DNA from 2 places in the Halobacillus sp. SY10 genome. Region 1 is predicted to be linked to the other one. Evidence: predicted binding sites of a transcription regulator. Region 1 holds the regulator's gene; the other holds the start of a gene.
What was found. Region 1 encodes NrdR, which represses ribonucleotide reductase genes. Its sites were predicted from a motif close to AACACNATATATNGTGTT; they were not measured.

Region 1 (11,968 bases):
TTTTACTTGCGTAGTAGTTTTTGGTCGATTTCGTTGCGGATTTCCTGTTTGAATGTATCCAGTGGTTTTGTTGCGGAATCTTGTTCTCCGTAACGACGGACGTTGACAGCATTGTCTTGAATTTCTTTGTCACCAACCACAAGCTGGAACGGAATTTTTTGCATTTGAGCTTCACGGATCTTGTAACCGATCTTTTCATTACGCTCATCGACTTCAACACGCACGCCTGCTTCACGCAACTCATCTTCAAGTTTCTTCGCATAATCAAGGTGCACATCTGCGGATACAGGGATGATTTTCGCCTGGACAGGAGCCAGCCAAGTTGGGAATACGCCTTTATACTCTTCAATAAGAAAAGCAACAAAGCGTTCCATTGTTGATACCACTCCACGGTGAATAACAACCGGACGGTGATCTTCTCCATCTTCTCCAACGTATGTCAGATCGAAACGCTCCGGCAGGTGGAAGTCGAGCTGAACAGTAGATAATGTTTCATCTTTTCCAAGAGCTGTCTTCACTTGAACATCGAGTTTTGGACCGTAGAAGGCCGCTTCCCCTTCTGCTTCTACATACTCAAGCTCCATATCTTCCATTGTTTCTTTCAACATCGCCTGAGCTTTATCCCACATCGCATCATTGTCGACATACTTCTCTTTGTCCTCAGGATCTCTATAAGAAAGACGGAAGTAGTAATCATTGATCCCAAAGTCACGATACACTTCCTGCACAAGACGAACCACACGTTTGAATTCATCCTTCAATTGATCTGGACGAGCGAAGATATGGGCGTCATTCAATGTCATCGCACGTACACGCTGCAATCCTGCAAGTGCGCCGGACATTTCGTAGCGGTGCATCATGCCGAGCTCGGCAATACGTACGGGAAGATTACGGTAGCTGTGCAATTGATTTTTGTAAATCATCATATGGTGTGGACAGTTCATTGGACGAAGGACGAGATCTTCATTATCCATTTCCATTGTTGGGAACATGTCATCCTGATAATGATCCCAGTGTCCACTTGTTTTATACAAATCTACACTTCCAAGAACAGGTGTGTAAACGTGATCATACCCAAGACGTTCCTCTGTATCTACAATGTATCGTTCAATTGTACGACGAATTGTAGCTCCTTTCGGAAGCCACATCGGCAGCCCTTGACCAACCTTTTGATTGACTGTAAAAATATCGAGTTCTTTTCCTAACTTACGATGATCTCTTTCTTTTGCTTCTTCAAGCATTTTCAGGTACTCATCAAGATGGGCTTTCTTTTCAAAAGCTGTACCATAAATACGCTGCAGCATTTGATTATCGCTGTCTCCACGCCAGTATGCACCAGAAATGCTTAACAGCTTGAAGACTTTGATTTTACTTGTTTGCGGAACATGAACCCCGCGGCAAAGATCGAAAAATTCTCCCTGCTGATAAATTGTCACTTGTTCCCCTGCAGGGATTGCTTCGATCAGCTCAAGTTTCAAATCGTCACCGATCTCTTTATACTTTTCAATCGCTTCTTCACGTGAAAGTTCGATGCGTTCGATTTCTAAATTCTCATCGACGATGCGCTGCATTTCTTTTTCGATCTTCGGAAGGTCCTCTGGTGTAAGGGACTCTTCCATGTCGATATCATAATAAAATCCGTTTTCGATCACTGGACCAACACCAAGCTTCACATTGCCATATAGACGTTTAATCGCCTGCGCCATCAAGTGAGCGGAAGAGTGGCGGACCACTTCCAGACCTTCTGGGTTTTTATATGTCAAGATTTCAATCGCACCATCTTGTTCAATCGGTCTTCTTAAATCATAAGGTTCGCCGTCTAATTTGATCGCCAGGGCTTGTTTTTTCAAGCCAGGGGAGATCGATTGTGCGATTTCTTCACCTGTCGTACCTCTCTCAAACTCCTTAATGTTACCGTCTGGAAATTTGATTTGAATCGCATTCGACATGTTTAACACTCCTTTATCTAAAATAAATATAAAAAACGCCCGTCCCTCAGCATATAAGCTAAGGGACGAGCGTTATCACTCGTGGTTCCACCCAAATTCCCGCAAAGTAAGACGATGCGGCTTCATTCTCCTTAACGCGGATCAGACGCTGTCTATTACTAATCACATGTTCACAGACAGAGCTCCAAGGTGGTAAACATTAAAGCCGTCAACAAGGAGCTTCCAGCCGATGGCTCCTCTCTCTGGTCTTGCGTCACTTTATGTTCGTGTCCTTTTCCAAGCCGTTGTTTAGATATGTACGTTATTATATCCATTTAGGAAAAGGAAATCAACCCATTTTAAAAGGAAATTGTGATTTAGGCCTCCATGAAGCTTTTTCTTCAAATATATTCATCAATAACTCTAAGTTTGAATGGTCCGTTTCATCCGAATAGATGATCAACTCATCAGGTGCATGAGCAAGAGCTGGTGTAACCGGCCATTCAATCGGCAGATGAGCAATACAATCATCCGGATATTGCTTCATGTACAACCTTGTTTCCGATTCACTAATCGGGTTTCCTTCATCATGGTAGTAGGTTAAACGACCATCATCAAGCAGATGAAGCAACTGAACGCCTGTGTCTTTATGATGGACACGGTGACGCCATGAATCCACCAACAGTTGATAGGACTCTTCTTGTTTATATTCATCAATGATTTTCCCTGTATATTCAATAAGCGATTCATGGACGGATTGCAAACAAGCAGCACTGAGTTCATCAAATTCCACATAACTTCTAGCGATCAAATAATCCTGAATAAAAGCGCGTAAATAGTGGTAAATCGGTGGAAGTTGGAGTCCCGCGGGTGGTTTATCTTCGAAGTCTTGTCCAATTTCAAGCATTCGTTGAACTTCTTGTGCGTCCTCATAATAGTACCGATGTTTCAAAACGCCTTCCATCCATCCGAGCATTTTCCTTTTCCGGATTACTTGTAAAAAGGCCCGAATCGCCTCAACATAAGCCGCTCCACTCAATGAAGCATTCATCAACTTCACATCAAACCCGTCTTTGTGTTCCTTGAAAATCCAAAGTTTTTGTTCCGAGACAATCGCATTATAGAATAGGATCGCTTCCGTACGATTAGAAAAATGAATGCAAAACACCAAAATTCCCCCTCGTCCCGACTTCACTCAACTTCTATGTTCAATGGAAGACCTCAGGGGCCAGCCCTGAAAATCAGCCATTAAAAGATGACGCACCTATGACATAAAGTTGGCTGTTCCCTGTTATATTTATGTGACAAGAGAGGGAATCATGCTATTGTCTTCCGTTTTGTAATCTTTATCCTCGTCTATTCCGCCCATTCACGTGGACCCCTTCACTCAGTTGGCGGATCCGCTCTGTAATTCTTTTTGCTTTTACTTGTTCTACATCTCCGCGGTTACTCGTCATCAACACTTTCTCCAACTCGTTCAAATTGTAGTTAGAAGTGAAGAAAACCGGAAGTCTTTCCATCATTCGGTAGTGGAGAATACTTCCGAGTACCTCATCTCTAAACCACGCAGATTGAGATTCTGCACCTATATCATCAAGCATGAGTACAGGAATTTCTTTGAATGCTTCAATCTTTTCATTCATGGAATCGTCTTTGATTGATGCTTTAATTTCTCTTACAAATTCCGGCATATAGATGACCATAGAAGGGATATTTTTTGAGCTTAGTTCATTTGCGATAGCTCCAAGGAAATAAGTTTTCCCCACACCAAACGGGCCATGAAAGTACAATCCCTTACTTGGCAGTTCATCATTAAGACCTTCAATATATTGGACAGTTCGTTCCACCGCAGCTCCTCGATCCGGGTCTTGAAGATCCATTCGTTCTAATGAAGCCTCAAGGATTTCACGTGGCATATGGAGACTTCTCACTAAAGATTTTTGCTCTTCCTGCTGTTCATGTTTCCGTTGACGGCGACATTTATCATAAATCAACTTCACATCAGAACCTTCCATTTCTACTCTTGGAACGTAACCGGGAAGGATATTGATACACTCTTCACGTGTTGGGCATTTCTCACAGTTTTTTGACTGAGTACGGTATTCATAGAGTTTAATCAACTGTTTCTCTATCGCTTCTTCCGTTAACTCTTCATGCTCCTGCATCAACTTTTTAACTTCCGAGGATTCCATAACTTCTGCTTTCATATGATTCATTCTTTTTTGAAACTGCTCGTTGTTACGCATCCATTTTTTTAATGATTGTTGAATTGGTTCCATTGTTATCCCCCCTTTTAATTACCTTTGTTCGTCAATCTTTTTATCCTTGCCGCTATATCATCAGTATTGACTTGTGCTGCTTCTTGCTTTTCATGTTTCTCATGCTGAGGAGCCTCTTGTTGTTTGAACCAGGCTGGGATGACTTCTTCTTTTTGGTTTTTACGCTTTTGAGACTTCTGTTTTCCCCATTGCTGGTATTTCTGATGCTCGGCCTTGGCTAGGTTCATCGCTTGTCTCACGGTCGTTACATTTTTTCTCGCCCAGTGACTTGCGATTTTCTCAAGGTAAGGCTTCGACAATTTCATATCGGTTTTTAATAGGACGTAATGGACGAGTACATTCATGACTCCTGGTTCAATTCCTTGTTCTGTCATCACGTCACGAATCATTTTCAAATCTTGTTCAGACGCACGGTTACCATTGGATACATCTTCAAGCAATTCCCTAGGAGAGATTTCCTCAAGCATTTGAATGAACTGATCCTCTTTTGTCCCATTTGTTGACGTGTTTTCCACTTTCATTTTCTCTCTGCGATCTAGAGCTGAATCTCTCTGTCTGTCATTCTTTTGTTCCTTCATAAAATCATGACAAGCTGCCTTCAACTCTTCTTCCACTAAGTAATGATTTTCATCAATGGCCCAGGTGACCGCTTTTTCCAGCTCAGTGTTTGAAAGATCATACAACGTCGCCAATTGAACAATCAACTTCTTGTTGCGCCCATTTAATATTTGTTCTGATGGATACATTCGCTTTTTTAATGCATGGTTCAGCCAGTGGAAGTCCACTCGATCCATGGATGCTACCGGCCCTCTGGATTCTGGTTGATGTTTCTGCTGCTTTGCAATGGTTTCAGTTTCTCTTTGGACAGTTTCAATCATTTTGTTATGGAAGACTTCATCAAAAGTCGCGGTAACTTCAGTAAAACCATCAAGCGTTTGTCTGGCGTTCAACAAACGGCTTTGTAAGCGCCCATACTTTTCCTTACCCAACTCATAATGCAGCAACAAAGAGAGCATATCATCAAGAAAGAACTCTTCAGGAGAAAAAGGAGGGCGCACAGAGTAAAGATATACCGCCTGTTGATCTTCATCAATTGAGCGGAACGTCCGTAATAGTCCGATAGCCTCCAGTTTCCCCCTTGCCTCATAAATTTTGTCCAAAGGGGCAGAAAGGTAAGACATCAATGTATGGTGAGACTGCACCTGATCCCCTTCAACCATATCCGATTCCGATATAAGGACATGATAAAGCGAGACCGCCAACCTCCCTACAATCGGCTGGTATAAATGTGACAAGGAACGATGAAAACTTCGAGGCAACTCTCCATTACGAATAATTTTAAAACCGTCTACAGGGAGAAGTTTGCCAATAGAGTAACTCACCGCCTCCACCTCCTTCAATCGTTAAAGCTTATTCATTCTATTTCAAACAGGAAACCAAGATTCTTTTCATATCTCAAACAAAAATGGCCCCTAAAACTGTAATCCTAGAAAAAGAAAATGAGCCGGAACAGGCTCATTCATTGTCTTCATGTTTAATTAATTCCTTTAATTCGTCGATGAAAACATTGATGTCCTTGAACTGTCGATATACAGAAGCAAAACGAACATAAGCAACTTCATCAATGTCAGACAGACGCTCCATCACCATTTCACCGATATCTTCACTCATGACTTCAGAAACGCCACGATTTCTTAATTCCTTTTCGATATCCATGGTCACTCGTTCCAGTTCCTCCACGGCCACCGGTCTCTTTTCACAAGCACGAATCAGTCCACGCATCAATTTTTCACGACTGAACTCTTCTCTTGTGCCTTCTTTTTTCACAACGATCAGCGGAACTTCTTCTATCCGTTCAAAAGTTGTGAACCTGAATTGGCATTGTTCGCACTCTCTGCGTCGTCTGATCGCCTGTCCTTCTTCGATTGGCCTGGAATCAAGGACTTTTGTACTTTTATAGTGGCAATTCGGGCACTTCACGTATGATCAACTCCACATCATCTTCTTTTCGGCAGTACTCAGGAAGGATCCACCGTTGTGAACTGACTGTCCAATTTTTGATAAAGCTGAACGATTAGATTCCGGCTGTACCCAAAATCAACAGGACCTCCTGAGTCCGTTGTGACAGAAAAGTCAACGGCTGTTCGAAAAGGACGGACCATGATGATCGTCGCCACTATAAACGCGCGTCTATTGCCTTTATATTTGACGGTCAGTTCTCCACGTTCCTTAGAACTTGCTACAATTTCTGAAGGTGACGAAAAAAGTCCTTCCACAGCACGGAAGAGATCATCATGTTTTGCTTTATAATAGTGTGTGACAAGCGCAGAATCCTTATGCTCTTCACTCGTTTCTGAATGTTTGCTGAAATACCTGGAAATAAATGCTTTCACTTACCTAACCCCTTCAATTTCATTCGACATTATCTCCCTTTATTTTAACATGACTTAGGAAAATAAGAAATGATTATTGAAACCAATGGGTCCCTAATAACCCCCCAGTCCCATATTCCGCATAAGCTCCCTATTGTGGAAGACTCAGTTTCGAGACTTTTGTTGAGTGGATGGGGGCTGCGGGGAATGGCTCGCTTTCCGCGGGAGCGCGGTGAGCCTCCTCGGACTGCGTCCTGTGGGGTCTCACCATGCACTTTTTTCCCGCAGGAGTCTCGCCATTTCCCTCCGCCCCTTTGCCATATAAGTATCTCGAAACCACTTCCGGAATAAGCTGCTTTTATGCCCATGGTAATTGAAGGGGAAAGAACTCCTAAGGACGCTATTCTACATACGAAAAGCTTGTTATAGAGCGCTTTATGTTTATAACACCAGGATAGTGGAAGGCACCCTCTCACAGGAAAGGGGTTCGTTTCTCACCTTCATGGAATGGGGTGGTTGGGAAGCGGCGAGACTCCCGGGGGAGAAGGAGATAGACGAGATCCCGCAGGACGAAGTCCGAGGAAGCTCGGCGCTCCCCCCACAGGAAAGTGTTCAAATGCGGAATCGACATGGGAGACACGACTAACGCTCAACACGGCAAACGAACCCCGAAAAGTCTCGAAATCGAGTCTTCCACAATCCTGTCATTTACTTTAATACTGATTAATTAATAAAAAAAAATGGGCTTTGAGTCTTATAATGAAAAAGAAGCCACGCGTTTGGAGCTGCGTGGCTTCTTCCTATTATAGAGCGCGAGACTGCTGTACTTCTACAGGTCCCATTCCTCTTGGTACTTCTACCGTTTCATTTTTCCCCGCTTCTAGTGCATCAACGATGTACTGAGCGGCGACATTAGGATCAATGCGATCTCCGCATGTATAAACATCAATACTTGCATAGCCATGTTCTGGAAAACTATGAATCGTCAAGTGCGATTCAGAAATGATGACCACTCCACTAACTCCGTGGGGGGCGAATTTATGAAAAGCGACTTCTCGTACTTCCGCACCAGCTTTAAGAGCAGCATCTACAAAGACTTGTTCTATATACGACATATCGTTCAATTTTTCTTCATTACAATTCCATAATTCAGCAATTACGTGTCTTCCCATTGTATCCATATTAAGGATCCCCCTTTGTACATTCACTCTTCAATACCTCTGAAATAACAGCCATGAACTACCACGGGGGAAAGTTAGTCCTGAGAGGTCCTAACCCTTTGAGTAGACATGAATTTATATGAAATTCAGAAGTTCAAGAGAAAGTATATATGGTTTACCCCTAATTTGCAAGAAATATTTTACTGGCTTTTGCACAACACTTCTTGCCGCCCCCTGGGGACTCAGATACAACAGGATTCGAGTTGTTTATGACACTCGGGCCTCTTTTTCTTGTTTCATCATGTTACCGACATACTTAGCAAGGTCTACCACACGGCAGGAATATCCCCACTCATTATCATACCATGCCAGTACTTTTACTTTACGGTCATCAATGACTTGTGTAGACAACCCATCTATGATCGCTGAGGATGAGGAAGTCGTGTAATCGATGGAAACGAGTGGCTCTTCACTGTATTCCAATATTCCTTTCATTCCACCCTCAGCCATTTTCGCAAAGGTCTCATTCACTTCATCTGCCGTCACTTCCCTTTTTAAATCGACGACAAGATCAACAAGAGATACATTCGGAGTCGGTACGCGCAAAGCCATACCATTCAATTTCCCTTGAAGAGTCGGAATCACTTCCCCTAAGGCTTTAGCTGCTCCTGTAGATGTAGGGATGATGGATTGAGTACACCCGCGTGCCCTACGTAAGTCTTTATGTGGGTTATCTAAATTCTTCTGATCATTGGTAAAGGCATGGACGGTTGTCATCAATCCATTTTCAATGCCAAATTCATCCTCCAACACTTTTACTACAGGGGCAAGACAGTTAGTTGTGCAGGAAGCATTTGAGATGACATCGTGACTGTCCGGCAAATATGTTTCTTCATTAACACCCATCACAATCGTCGCATCCACTTGTTTTCCAGGAGCTGTAATGATGACTTTTTTAGCTCCAGATTCTAAATGAAGACCTGCTTCTTCTTTCGTTTTAAACTTGCCTGTTGCTTCAATTACAATATCGACATCCAGTTCGTCCCATGGCAGCTCCAATGGGTTCCTAGTTGAACACAGCTTCACTTTTTTCCGATTGACGACTAAGTCTCCATCAACGACATTGACCTCACCTTGAAAACGCCCGTGGACACTGTCGTATTTAATCATGTGAGCAATTGTTTCAGCTGGATAACTTGCATTAACGGCTACCAAATCCATAGATTCATCCGCCACAGCCTTTCTAAATACCATGCGACCAATTCTCCCCAAACCATTAATTGCAATCTTTGTTTTCCCCATGCTGTTCCAGCCCCCTATATATGATATACTTTTACTCTGCAATTCCTAGATTAGTATAACATATTGTAAGCGGTTTTACATACAGAACAAAAACTTTCCACAAAAAATAACACGTCTACCCAGACGTGTTATTATACGATGCCCCAACCGTGGAGTATGTCATTTAATTGCTGTAAACTTCCCTCAACCGTTCCGGTATTATCAATGACCGCATCCGCCATTTCTGCTTTCTTTTTCACAGGGATCTGCGCACGGATCCGCTCTTCAGCATCCTCTCGTCCCGACTGATCTCTTTCCATCAAGCGTTCCAATTGTGTTTTTTCATCCACATACACAACAAGGATCTTTTCAACGTAATCTGTTAAGTTGCTTTCGAACAGCAATGGAATATCCAGGACGACCGCTTGATATTGTTGCTGCTTATACTGCTCGCGCCGCCTGATCATCTCTTCCCTTACTTTAGGGTGGACAATGCCATTCAATTGTTTTCGCTTTGTCTCGTCAGCAAAGACGACCTTGCCGAGCTTTTTACGATCCAGATCCCCGCCTTCTTCAAGCACCTGTTCTCCAAAGGTTTCTACAATTTCTTGATACGCAGGTTCTCCAGGTTGCACGACATCCCTTGATATTTGATCAGCATCAATGACAGGTATATCCATATCCTGGAACATCTTAGCTACAGTACTTTTTCCACTTGCAATACTTCCTGTTAATCCAATGACTAAAGTCATCCTGACACCTCCTTAAGACAACTTGATCAAGCCGATAATGATGAGTAACACTCCAGGTAAAATGGACAAACTTTCGGCTTTATCACTAAGCTTGGAGCCGCTCAAAATCCCACACCCAAGCATGCAGAAAGTCGCTACGGTAATCATAACCGCTGTAAATAAAATAGGAATTCCGATGAGAGCTCCACTGATTCCAGCTCCAATGGTATCGAGGGATAGTGCAGCTCCAAGCAGCCATACTTCTTTTCCGCGGATGCCACCGGAGTGGTCCACATCCGCCGCTAAGGGGTCGTTCAATACTTTTGCCGGGTTAAGCCACGGCTCCTTCTTTTCTTCACTATCCTTCTCTTTCTTAAAAAACTGCCATAAGAAATAGATACCGATTCCGATTAACGCAAGTGCCCCGACGCGTTCGGCGTCTTCTGCTGCCACCACCGCTGCCAGTAAATGACCAAAATAGGAAGACAACAGAAACATACACCCAGAGACACCCGCAATTAAAAAGACACCTCTTAATGTAAGGCCGACCTTTTTCAAACCTAATACGCAGCCGATTCCAAAGCTATCGATGCTGACTGCTGTAACGAATAAAAAAATGAACATGCCAATCCCCATGCATCCCACACCTTCATATCTTAAGCTGTGGGATAGTATATGGGGGTTTACCTAGTAGTGTGTAAAGGTTGACACTTAGGACAAATGTGAGTCCCTCTTCCGCTGACCTTCAACTTCTTAATCGGAGTGCCACATTGAACGCATTCCGTATCCTGCTTTCCATAAACACGGAGCTTCTGCTGAAACATTCCGATTTCCCCCTGACTATTTAAGTAAGAACGAATTGTTGTTCCGCCCTGGTCAATAGCTTCAAGGATAACGGAAATACTCGCTTCACGAAGCTTTTCAACCTCAGCTTTTGTCAAAGTATTAGCGATTCTTTCAGGATGAATGCCTGCCCTGAAGAGGGCTTCGTCTACATAAATATTTCCCAGCCCAGCTACAATCGATTGGTCAAGCAAGACAGCTTTTATATTCCTAGACGTTTTCTTCAGCCTCTCATAGAAATAATCCACGGTGAAAGTTTCATTGAATGGATCAGGTCCTAATTGAATAAGTGGTTTATTTTCAAGCTCCATTCCTTTTGGAAAAGCATGCATCGTCCCGAATTTACGCACATCGTTATATCGAAGTTCTGTTCCATCGGTAAAGTGAAAGATCACATGGGTATGCTTCGGCTTTTCAGTCGCACCCTCATAAACACCAAACTTTCCTTCCATGCGCAAATGGGAGACGAGTGCAATGTCATCCATATGGAAGATTAAAAACTTCCCTTTCCGATCGATATCTTGAATGGTCTGGCCAATCAATAACTGCTCAAACTCTTTAGGGTCTTGAGGTTGTTTAATGATATTCCCCCAAAACACGGATACCTTTTCAATCTCTTTTCCTAAAGCGAGATGCTTCAATGTTTTTCTGACTGTTTCTACTTCAGGTAACTCTGGCATCGTTTCATTCTCCTCTTACTTTGCATCATACCATGTGTCACCGTACGAAGAATCGACCTTTAGAGGGACATCTAAATCTACGGTATTTTCCATGACAGATGATACAACTTCTTCTAATTGCTTCACTTCTTCTTTTGGTGCTTCGATGATCAATTCGTCATGCACTTGCAGCAGGACTTTGGCTTGCATTTTCTCTTCTTGAAGTCTTTCTTCGAGGTCGATCATCGCTTTTTTAATAATATCGGCTGCGCTTCCCTGAATCGGTGTATTCATCGCCGTCCGCTCGGCAAAGCTGCGTTTATTAAAATTCCGACTCTTAATATCAGGAAGGTATCGTCTACGGTTCATAAATGTTGAAACATACCCTGTTTCTTTCGCTTCCCTTATCGTTTCATCCATATATGACTTGACTCCAGGATAGCTTTCAAAATATTTATTAATAAAAGCTTGTGCTTCTTTTCTCGTAATACCAAGGCTTTGGGACAGGCCATAGTCACTGATTCCGTAAACGATTCCGAAATTAACTGCCTTCGCCTGTCTTCTCATTTCACTTGTCACATCGCTTCTCGATACACCGAAAACTTCACTTGCTGTCTGGGTATGGATATCTTCGCCTTCTTTAAATGCCTGCATAAGCTTTTCATCCTGAGCAATATGCGCGAGTACACGAAGTTCAATTTGTGAATAATCACTG
Region 2 (11,968 bases), 300 kb from region 1:
TACCTTGCATCATGAGCTTGCTGCATCGTTTTAAAAAGTGCGTGGAACATTTGAATCGCATTTTTGATCTTCTGTTCAGGTAGTTTATCTGGTTCATCACTTAACTTCATTCCAATTACAGGCCTGGTACGGCATCCGTCCTGCTTTTCCCAAATCCAAAGAGGGAAATTACTCAATACGCCACCATCTACAATAATAGACCTTCCGCGTTTCCCATGGATTTTTACTGGAATGAAAAAGTACGGGAGTCCTGAGCTCATCCTTACTGCTTTTGCTACAGAGAAAGTAGCTGGATCAATGCCGTAAACTTTCTTTAAATCATCAGGGATGACGACAATTCTACCTAGCGTCAAATCAGAACAGATCACCTTTAATGACCCAGGCGGTAAGTCCGCAAAAGTTCGAACACCTTTTTCATTAAGCCACTCCTCCAGCACATTTTCCAACTGATTCCCTTTATACAGTCCCATTCGGTAATACAAAAGAAGCCATTTCATAAATGGAAACAGGCGATCCGTCAATGGAACGTCTACTAAGCTAAGAAACGAAAGATTATTGAGTCTTTCCTTCAGTTCTTTAGCTGTGTAGCCGGCCGCTGTCAAACTCGCTAAAATGGCACCAGCGGATGTTCCAGCCATTCGTTTGAATGTGTAACCTTGCTCTTCTAGTTCTTCAAGAGCACCAATGAAAGCAAGGGCTTTCACACCGCCGCCGGAAAAAACTCCGTCCACTTTCATCCTGCTTCACCCCACTTTACTACATTATAAACCCGGGTTTGGCAAATTAGAACGAAAGCAAACGAATCCAAATGGAAGGATATTTATGCTGTTAAACCCTGTCTTTTTCTGACACTTAGTAGCTCCTTTTCAGTTTCGAGGCTTTCGAGTGGGGAATGGTTGCCGAAAAGCAAGCGATCCCCGCTACACGTACCTCAAGAACCATAAACATTTCGCAATTAATCCTTAAAGATGACTGACCTATCCTATAGGTAAAGAAGTTCATCAGCAAAAAAACGCATGGAATTCCATGCGTTTTTTCTACTCATCATTCTGTTCTTCATTCTTTTTTTGTACTTCTCTTAACGAATCTACACGGTCTGGTTTCTCATCAAAATATTGAACGAGATCACCGATGCGGTCGATGGAATTCCAACTCATGTGGTGTTCAATTCCTTCAACGTCCTCGTAAATGTTCTCCTGGTCGACCCCGATAATCTCTAAAAACTGCTCCAGTAACTCGTGACGGTAAACGAGACGCTTTCCGACTTTTTTTCCTTTTGGTGTTAAAATCAATCCTCGGTATTTTTCATAGTTCAAGTATTGGTCTCGATCAAGTTTTTGAACCATCTTCGTAACGGATGATGGATGCACCTGTAGATTTTCAGCAATATCAGAAACTCGTGCATATCCTTTATCTTCAATCAAAATATATATTTGTTCAATATAATCTTCCATGCTAGGTGTCGGCATGTTGAACCCCCAATACCCTGTCTTATGTACACGCCCTGAACTGTATGAAGGACGGTTTTTATAGCATATGTTTCCACATCAAAATGATACACCAGATTCCTAACGGTGACAAGCAAGGCCTGTGCTCATGTGTTTTTTATCTCCATTTTCCGAACCCGAACAAACTTATGGATAGAGCAAGAGTTGATGAAGCATATGGAAAAAAATTAACCGGCCGTTAAAAACGGCCGGTTGTTTTCTTTACAACCCACACTTCAGTTGGGCGTTACAATTCGTACAAGTATTACAACCACCAATATCTTCAACCGTTCCCTGGCGACAAACTGGACACGTATCTCCTACTTCAGATCCGATCGTCACATTAGTCTTGTCGAGTTCATGAATAGTATCCATAAGGACAACGTGTGGTTTTTTGTCTTCATCTTCGAACAGTTCCGTCTGTTCTCCCTCGAAGTCATTTTCTTCTGCTTTCAAAGATAATACTTGACTATCTCTACTTCCATCGACATACACCGTACCACCTTTGGCACCTCCACGATATAGTCGTTGGTATACTCTTTCCACTTCTTCGACTGTGTACCCTTTCGGAGCGTTGACAGTCTTAGATATACTGCTATCCACCCAGCGCTGTATGATGCATTGTGTATCCGCATGGGCTTCCGGACTCATTGTCATTGCAGTGATGAACCAATCTGGGAGCTCATTTGGATCTTGTTCCGGATGAGCATCCAAATATTCCTGAAGAATATCTGCTTTCACCTCGATAAATTTACCCAACCGACCGCTTCGGTAATAGGAGAATGAAAAGTAAGGCTCTAGTCCTGTACTTACGCCAACCATTGTGCCTGTACTTCCGGTAGGTGCAACGGTTAAGAGATGGGAGTTTCTAATTCCATACGCAAGCACATCTTGGCGTATATCTTCTGGCATTTCCTTCATATAACCGGTTTGAATAAAACGTTCGCGCAGCTCTTTCGTCTCTGCATCCGTTTTTCCTGTTAAGAACGGAAAGCTTCCTTTTTCTTTCGCAAGTTCAATGGATTCACGATAGGCCGTGGTCGCGATGGCTTCAAAGATTTCATCGACCAGTTGATTTCCTTCTTCTGATCCATAAGTGGTTTCACAATAAATCAACAAGTCATGCAGCCCCATAACACCAAGTCCAATTCTTCGTTCTCCCAAGGCCTGTACTTTATTTTCTTCCAGGAAATAAGGGGTTGCATCAATTACATTATCCTGCATGCGGACACCACGACGAACTGTTTTCTTAAGCTTTTCAAAGTCGACCTGCTTACGCTCTTTATCTGCAACATTTGCCAGGTTGACCGCTGCCAGATTACAAACAGAATAAGGGGCAAGCGGCTGTTCCCCGCAAGGATTCGTAGCGACTACCTTCTGTCCATATGCAGTTGCATTTGTCTTCTCATTGGCATTATCAATAAAGAATATACCCGGCTCAGCCGAATACGTAGCGCAAATATTGATGAGGTTCCATAGTTCGCTCGCTTTTACTTTACGATACGTGCGCACACCGAATCCGCGCGCTTCCCATTCACGAACATCACCACTTTGATGCCATTCTTCATTATAGATTTCCATTTCTTCCGCTGTATAATTTTCAACATCCGGGAAGCGAAGGTCATAATCCGCGTCATTTTCCACTGCTTCCATGAACTCATTGGTGATACAAACAGAGATGTTGGCTCCTGTCAGGAATTCAGAATTATGAACAGTATAATTTCCACCCAAATGAAGCTTCTCTTCAGCTTCTTGAATGCTCTGGTCCGTAAATCCTCCTTGTCCTTGAATGTACTTATAATTGACCACACTCTGGTACAAGTCTTTCTCTGTTTCCGTGAGAGGCGTAAACTTCAATTTATCTTTAGCCAACTGCTTGATCGACTCATCCTCGGTATTCTCAATGAGGAAACGGAGAATTCTTGTATTTTGCATCTTAGAAATAATAAACTCCAGGATGTCGGGATGCCAGTCAGCTAACATGATCATTTGCGCCCCGCGTCTTGAACCGCCTTGTTCCACAAGGTGTGTAAGCTTCGCAATATCATCGAGCCAGGAAACCGAACCTGAAGATTTACCATTCACTCCTCTAGCCAGCGTGTTCCGAGGACGTAGCGTCGAGCCGTTTGTTCCAACTCCACCTCCACGGGACATGATCTCCATCACTTGCTTACGGTGATCCGATATTCCTTCACGGGAGTCTTGAATGTATGGCATCACATAACAATTAAAATACGTTACGTCGGTTTGTGAACCTGCGCCGTACAAAACACGTCCAGCTGGAATGAAATTCAACCCTGATAATTCTTCATAAAAATCGTTAAAGCTTTGTTGTTTCTTTTCTGGATCTGTTTCTACTTCTGAGAGCCCGGACGCATTACGAAGTGCAATCTGTTCGTAAAAGACTTCCAGAGGTTTATCGATTGTATCAAGATTTCGTTTGATTAATCCTGTCTTTCGTTCTTCTTCATGTTCGAGAACATTTACAAATTCATCTTCCACTCTCACAATCGCCTGGTGGGACTGCCAATCAATGGAATGAATAAACCCAAATCCCCGAGCAGGAAACTTCGGATCGTCCTTAACTGTAAGAACAACGAAATCTCCCTCTGCAAGAGTTAACTTTTCTGTATCTTTAAACGCATACCTATCAAGCATCACTAGTCTTGAAACACCTTTGTGCGTAATCGTCATGGATTCAGTTATCTCATGGACCTGTGGAAATTGCCTGATATCAGCATTAAGGCGCTCCACATCAATTTTCGTGTGTACATCTATGGAGGTGGTCGTCTGCATTTTGCATCTCTCCCTTTAAACTAAAAACTAAGTAATTTTCATTTGATATAAGTAACATACCACATCTACAAAAAGATAATCAATATATTGTGTTGTGGTAATTTTCAGTCACCATATATTGTGCTGTTGAACGAATATGTAGAAACTTGTCAATCAAAAAATCTTGAGATATTAAACGTATGGCCCAGAGATTAAAAGAAAAACCAGCTCTCTGTTGTTTCTTTCAGCTTTTTCATCATTTGCATCCACCTATCATCTACAATCCTCGACAAAATAACACTTTCACTCAAGTTTCGTAAAAATTTTTTTGAAATACTTCTCATTCCCTCCTATAATAGATAGAGGAATAGAGAAATGAGGGGGATGGAAAGATGGATTTATGGATCTTAATCGCAGCGATCCTATTGGTTATCGCTTTCGGTTTGTATAGATTCTTCAAAGCAAGAAAAATCATGACCACATTACCAGAAGACAAATTCCGCGAAGGCTACAGAAAAGCCCAGTTGATTGATGTTCGTGAACCGAAGGAATTTGATGGCGGCCACATCTTGGGAGCAAGAAATATTCCTTTATCTCAAATGAAAAACCGCCTTATTGAAATCCGTAAAGACAAACCTGTTTATCTATACTGCCAAAGCGGTGCCCGTTCTGCACGTGCCGCAATGATGCTCCACAAACAAGGATATGAAGACCTCAATATGCTTGAAGGTGGATTCAAAAAGTGGAATGGTAAAATCAAAGCGAAAAAATAATCACCCTCCCGGTTCCCTAAGAACCGGGATTTTATTTTTTCTTCCCATTCCACTATCGCTTCCGATTGTGGAAGACTCAGTTTCGAGACTTTTGTGTAACCGGTTCGGGGCGTCGGGGGTTGGCTCGCTTTCCGCGGGAGGGCAAGGAGCACCTTCCGAGTAGCCCTTAAGAAAGCCTTGTCTGGTTGAAATAATGAATGTTGAATCCCTTGACATGGATACGGGGTCAGGGAAACGACGATTTGCGGTGTTTTGAATCCGTTTGTACAAAAACACACACGTTTGTGTCTCCATTCGCTTTACATGCGGACGTTTCCCAGACCCTGTCCCCTAACCTTATTCGTGCAGTATCTATGGTTAAAACGAGTATAACTATGTTGTTGATCAGGACTTCATTACAGCACTCGTCAGGTTACTGTTAGAAGGATTTCGAGAACCTCAAATGGCAAAGGGAGGGAGGGAAACGGTGAGACTCCTGTGGGAAGGGCGTGGTAGATGAGACCCCGCAGAGCGTTAGCTCGAGGAGGCTCATCACTCGCCCACGGAAAGCGAACCTTTTCCCGGAGCCCTAAACTCCCACAAAAGTCTCGAAATCAATTCTTGCACAATCCTGCCATATTGTTTAAGAGATAAAACCCGGAGTCCATATGTAGATAGACTCCGGGTTTTTGTTATTGCTCTTTTTGATATCTTAACACAGGTTTACGCGCTGCTAACGTTTCATCCATACGACTCACAATCGTTGTATGAGGAGCCTCCTGGACTATTTCAGGGTCATTCTTCGCTTCTTGTGCGATTTGAATCATACGATCAATAAAGTCGTCCAGCGTTTCTTTTGATTCCGTTTCAGTCGGCTCGATCATGAGTGCCTCTTCCACATTGATCGGGAAATAAATGGTCGGCGGATGATAGCCGAAGTCAAGAAGACGCTTCGCCATATCCAACGTGCGGACCCCAAGTTTTTTCTGACGTTTTCCTGACAAAATGAATTCGTGTTTACAATGACGGTCGAATGGAAGATCAAAATCCTCTTGAAGACGTCGCATCATGTAATTCGCATTGATAACGGCGTATTCGCTCACTTTTTTCAAGCCTTCTGGTCCCATCGTACGGATGTACGTATAGGCACGGACGTTAATTCCGAAGTTCCCATAGTAAGGCTTCACTCTCCCAATGGATTGTGGGCGGTCATAATCAAACACATACAGATCATTTTCCTTCGTCAAAATCGGTGCTGGTAAGTATTCAGCGAATTCTGCGGTTACGCCGACAGGACCGGAACCCGGGCCTCCGCCTCCGTGAGGACCTGTGAATGTCTTATGAAGGTTCAAGTGAACAACATCAAAGCCCATGTCTCCTGGTCGTGCATAGCCAAGAATTGCGTTAAGGTTCGCTCCATCATAATAAAGCTTACCACCAGCTTCATGCACAATCGCTGCCATTTCTTCAATATCCTCTTCAAACAAGCCGAGAGTATTCGGGTTGGTGAGCATTAAGGCTGCCGTTTGCTCATCGACCACCCGTTTCAAATCTTGTAGGTCTACAAGACCTCTCTCATCCGATTTGACCGTTACAGCTTCAAAACCTGCGACTGTAGCTGAGGCAGGGTTCGTACCGTGAGCAGAGTCCGGTACAATGACTTTCGTCCGGTTCGTCTCTCCTCTTGCTTCATGATAAGCACGGATCATCATTAATCCCGTCCATTCCCCGTGAGCACCAGCAGCTGGCTGTAAAGTTACGGTATCCATTCCAGTGATCGCTGCCAGAGACTCTTGCAAATCATACATTAAATGTAGAGCCCCTTGGACACTTTCCACCGGCTGGTAAGGATGAATATGACTGAACCCAGTCAGCCTCGCTACATCTTCATTCATTTTCGGATTATATTTCATTGTGCAAGATCCAAGAGGGTAAAAGCCTGAATCCACCCCATGATTCCTTTTGGAAAGGGCGGTGTAGTGGCGCATAATTTGAAGCTCACTTACTTCCGGCAGGTCTGGTTCACTTTTTCTGACATAGGCTTCTCCGATCATGTCATCGACATCTGTTTCCGGTACATCAAACACTGGTAAGCTATAGCCCGTACGACTTTCTTGGCTCAATTCAAATATCAATGGAAAGTCCTGATTAGACATGAAGATCCCCCACTTCCTTGACAAACGTATCAATCTCTTCTTTTGTCCGAATTTCTGTTACGGCTACTAACATACAGTTCTTCAGTCTTTCATCGACCTCACCAAGGTCATACCCTCCAATGATCCCGTGATCAAGGAGCATGCGGTTGAACTCTTTAACATCTCTGTCTAAATTCACAACAATTTCATTGAAAAATGCCCCATCAAAGACAACCTCTATGTCACTTTCTTGGAGTTGCTTTTTCATATAGGCTGCTTTTTGGATGTTCATCCATGACATCTTTTTCAGTCCCTGTTTGCCGAGCGAAGACATCGCTACAGATGAAGCGAGAGCATTCAAGGCTTGATTGGAACAAATGTTTGATGTGGCTTTATCACGACGGATATGCTGTTCTCTTGCTTGCAAGGTTAACACGAAGCCGCGGCGGCCTTCTTCATCCACCGTCTGGCCAACAAGTCTCCCCGGTACTTTTCTCATCAATTTTTTCGTTGTTGCAAAATATCCACAGTGCGGACCACCATATTGTGCTGGTATTCCGAACACTTGAGCATCTCCGACAACGATATCGGCTCCAAATTCACCTGGAGGCGTTAAGTATCCTAATGCGAGAGGGTTGCTTGATGTAATCATCATCGCTTTTTTCTGTGTATCCACAATAGCTCTAACCTGCTCCAGTGGTTCGATTTGACCGAAAAAGTTCGGGTACTGGACCACAACACTCGCCGTGTCCTCATCGATTTCTCTTTCTAATTGCTCAAGGTCTGTTCTACCGTCCTTGTGATCAATCTCCACCACTTCGACGCCCGGGCCTTTGACATAGGAATGGATAACAGCTAATGATTCAGGGTGAATCGCTTTCGATACGAGAACTTTCTTTTTCTTCGTTTGTCCCGCAGACAAGTTGACCGCTTCAGCTAAAGCCGTTCCACCATCATACATCGAGGAGTTCGCCACATCCATCCCTGTCAATTCACAAATCATCGTTTGAAATTCAAAGATTGCCTGTAGCTCACCTTGTGAAATTTCAGGCTGATAAGGAGTATAGGCCGTGTAAAATTCCGATCTTGAAATCACATGATCTACAATTGAAGGAATGTAATGATCATAGACACCCGCCCCAAGAAAAGAGGTATGAGATTTCAAATGGACGTTCTTTTCCGCAAGTTCCGTTAATTCTTTCATCAGTTGAAATTCATTTTTAGGTTCTTTGATTTCTAAATCACCGTTAAAACGGATACTTTCCGGTATATCTGAGAAAAGTTCATCGGAGTGCTGAACACCGATCACATCCAGCATTTCTTTTTTATCTGTTTCTGTCATGGGCAAATAACGAAACTCCATGCTTCCATCCCCCTTGATTTATCTTTTATAAAAAGGTGTTTTGACGACTTTCGCTTTCAATTTCCTCTTACGGACTTGAACCGTCACTTCTGTCCCCTCAGCCGTGTATTCTCTATTAATGAGTGCCAGACCAACGTTTTTCCCCAGGGTCGGTGACTGTGTCCCTGTAGTAACAAACCCAATAACCTCTTCTCCGTCCAGGACATCATAATGGGTACGAGGAATCCCCTTGTCGATCATCTCAATCCCTACGAGTTTTCGTCCGGGCCCCTCTTCTTTTTGCCTTTTTAAAACTTCTTTACCAATAAAGTCTGCTTCTTTTTTCACTTTCACGGCGAAATTCAATCCTGCTTCGATTGGTGTGATTTCTTTACTAAGCTCCTGACCATACAGGGCAAGGTTCGCTTCAAATCGCAGCGTGTCACGAGCTCCGAGTCCAACAGGTTTCAAGCCAAACGGTTCACCAGCCTCAAGAATTGCTCGCCACAACTGGGCGCCGGAATCAGCGTGCAGATAAATTTCAAACCCGTCTTCCCCCGTATATCCTGTGCGGGATACAAGGGCCTCTCCATCGACACCCTTCAATACCACACCTTGTTCGAAACGGAAAAACTTGATGGCTGAAAGATCCGTTTCCGTGATGGTCTGAAGCGCCTCTTCCGCTTTCGGGCCCTGAACAGCCAGCTGTACGTATTCATCAGAGACATCTTTTACGGTTACGTCGCCTTCCTGATGTTCTTTTAACCATTCATAGTCCTTTTGCCGGTTCGCTGCATTGACAACAAGGAGGTATTTGTCTTGATCAAGATGGTAAACGATCAAATCATCAACCGTTCCTCCGTCTTCATAGCACATAATCGTGTATTGCGCTTTCCCTGGTTCCAGCTTAGACACGTCGTTCGTCAGCATTTTTTGCAGAAAAGGAAGACTATCCGGTCCTTCCACCATCACTTCTGCCATGTGAGAAACATCAAACAACCCTGCGGCTGTTCGTGTGGCCTGGTGCTCCTCTTTGATACTAGAGAACTGCACAGGTAAATCCCATCCGCCAAAATCGATCGTTTTTGCTCCGAGTTTCTTGTATTCAGAGTACAACGGTGTTCGTTTTAAATCTGCCATTGGAACCACTCCTTATCACTGATTTCGCCCATAAAAAAAGAGACTTCACCGCTTGCACGGGAGTCTCTGTCCGTTTCACCAGAAAGTTTCACATCAGGAAACCCTGACGCTTGCTTCTTGGGTGGTTTGCACACAAAATGCAAACACTCTCCAGAGTTGCGTCCTATAGAGGTCTTTTTGCCTGAGAGATTCACAAATGATTGCTTGCTCCTTCGGCGCCACATGCGTGGTCTCTCCCTCTACAGTCATTCGCTTTCGTATTTTTCTAGATTTTACCGGGCATACTATTGTGTAACGTTCACACAATGTTTTGTATATTTTCAGCATCATTATATCACGCGTCTTTCACAAAAGACATGATAATTCTACAATAATTCACAATCTTTTATCATTCCTATTGATGGAGGGCTACAAATATGATCGAAATTCATCCAGACCAGTCATTTATTGGGTTATTGAGTGAGAATCTCGAACACCCTGACAAACTCGCTACATGGGATGGTTTTAAGCTTGCTTATCAGGCGGCTCAATTTAAAACCGTACCAGAATTTGATGGCCTTCTTGCTCTTGAACACCTTCCCCATGTAGATTTTATGGAACACCAGATTGAAGCAGCAGAAACAGCGGTCCATCAGATGAATGGACGTGCCATCCTAGCTGATGAGGTAGGGCTCGGAAAGACTTTAGAGGCAGGACTGATTCTAAAAGAGTACATGATCAGGGGAAGAGCTAAAAAGATCCTCATTCTGACACCTGCTTCCCTCGTAAACCAATGGATTCAGGAATTAAATGAAAAATTCTATATCCAGGCAGCTTCCCCAAGGAAGAAACAGGCCTCTTGGAAAGAATGGGATGTGACGGTTACTTCCATAGATATGGCTAAACGTGAAAACCACAGGGAAGTCATTTTGGATATTGACTACGATCTTATCATTATTGACGAAGCTCATAAGCTCAAGAACCATCAAACGAAAAATTACCAGTTCGTACAGTCCTTGAAAAAGACGTATTGCCTTTTATTAACAGCCACACCTATTCAAAACAAATTGAGTGATTTGTTTAATTTAGTATCCATTCTTAAACCCGGTTACCTCGGAAATTTGACCGATTTTAAAAAGAAGTATAAAGAAAATGCTGCCGATAAGGATAATATCCAACACATCCATTCCCTTGTCGGACATTTAATGATCCGGAACCGTAGAAAAGACACCGGTCTTGACTCTTCCAAGCGGAAAGTTGTCAATGAACGACTTTCGTTTTCAGATGAAGAAATGGAAATGTACAAAAAACTAGAACAATTAAAAGTAAATCACCCATCCTTTACTTGGCTGACGCTTGCTAAAGAATTATGTTCATCGAGAGAAGCTTGTTATATGTCCTTGAACCAATTGAAGAAAAATGCACCGGAAGAAAAAGCAGACGTTTATGATGAGTACATTGAAGCAATCGGACAGGTTCCTCATCATGTAAAAGCAAAACGGATGACGGAACTCATTGAAAAAACAGGCGAAAAATTCATTGTATTTACAGAATACCGTGCCACCCAATTTTATTTGCAGTGGTATCTTCAACAGAACGGAATCACGTCCGTTCCATTCAGCGGAAAATTTAACAAGAGTAAACGGGACTGGATGAAACAATTGTTTAAGAACAAAGCCCAAGTGATGATCGCTACAGAAGCCGGTGGCGAAGGAATCAACCTCCAATTCTGCCATCACATGATCAACTACGATCTTCCATGGAACCCGATGCGGCTTGAACAAAGAATCGGGCGCATTCACCGCTTCGGACAGGAGCACGATGTTAAAATTTTTAATTTTGCGATCAAAGATACAATCGAAGATCACATCATGAAGATGCTGTATGAGAAAATCGAAATGTTCAAAAATGCGGTCGGTGACCTGGATCATATTCTTGAGCAGATTCCAGGTGGATCGTTCGAGCATCAAATCCAGTCCATTATCAAACAGTCGGAGAGTCAAGGAGAAGTAGACATTAAACTCAACAATTTGGTCAGTTATGTCGAACATACGGTGAATGAAAGGAGAGAGTCGAGTTGAATGCTCCGAATCCATACAAAACGTTCGTCAAACAGTTCTTTTTATCCCATGGTTGTTCGATTGTAAACGATGCTCCTTCCCATTTCACCGTACAGCTCACAAATGAGATGGATGAGGAAATCATGAATCGACCTTTCTACTGGCATTACATGAAGAAAATGAATCGAGAAGGCGTCCCTATGAAGCTGACGTTCAGCGATACAGATCAGAAGCAGGCGGGTGGTATTTACCTTCATGCAGGAACACCTAAACTTCACCGCTTATACAATACGGCGAT

Region 2: the regulator NrdR is predicted to act here: its motif matches at 4,391-4,408, upstream of ACJA3J_RS14015 (vitamin B12-dependent ribonucleotide reductase).

Annotation. Positions count from the first base shown of each region.
Region 1 covers NZ_CP174345.1:3,037,747-3,049,714, forward strand. The annotation lists gene thrS (threonine--tRNA ligase) at 3-1,949, opposite strand; gene ytxC (sporulation protein YtxC) at 2,278-3,096, opposite strand; gene dnaI (primosomal protein DnaI) at 3,275-4,207, opposite strand; gene ACJA3J_RS15665 (replication initiation and membrane attachment family protein) at 4,222-5,589, opposite strand; gene nrdR (transcriptional regulator NrdR) at 5,723-6,187, opposite strand; gene ACJA3J_RS15675 (cytosolic protein) at 6,226-6,600, opposite strand; gene speD (adenosylmethionine decarboxylase) at 7,383-7,760, opposite strand; gene ACJA3J_RS15685 (glyceraldehyde-3-phosphate dehydrogenase) at 8,007-9,041, opposite strand; gene coaE (dephospho-CoA kinase) at 9,173-9,772, opposite strand; gene ytaF (sporulation membrane protein YtaF) at 9,785-10,387, opposite strand; gene mutM (DNA-formamidopyrimidine glycosylase) at 10,435-11,274, opposite strand; gene polA (DNA polymerase I) at 11,290-11,968, opposite strand, start outside.
Region 2 covers NZ_CP174345.1:2,734,539-2,746,506, forward strand. The annotation lists gene ACJA3J_RS14005 (patatin-like phospholipase family protein) at 1-737, opposite strand, end outside; gene mntR (transcriptional regulator MntR) at 1,038-1,469, opposite strand; gene ACJA3J_RS14015 (vitamin B12-dependent ribonucleotide reductase) at 1,710-4,283, opposite strand; gene ACJA3J_RS14020 (rhodanese-like domain-containing protein) at 4,655-5,035, shown strand; gene gcvPB (aminomethyl-transferring glycine dehydrogenase subunit GcvPB) at 5,707-7,170, opposite strand; gene gcvPA (aminomethyl-transferring glycine dehydrogenase subunit GcvPA) at 7,163-8,512, opposite strand; gene gcvT (glycine cleavage system aminomethyltransferase GcvT) at 8,531-9,631, opposite strand; glycine riboswitch at 9,791-9,880, opposite strand; gene ACJA3J_RS14040 (DEAD/DEAH box helicase) at 10,048-11,691, shown strand; gene ACJA3J_RS14045 (YqhG family protein) at 11,688-11,968, shown strand, end outside.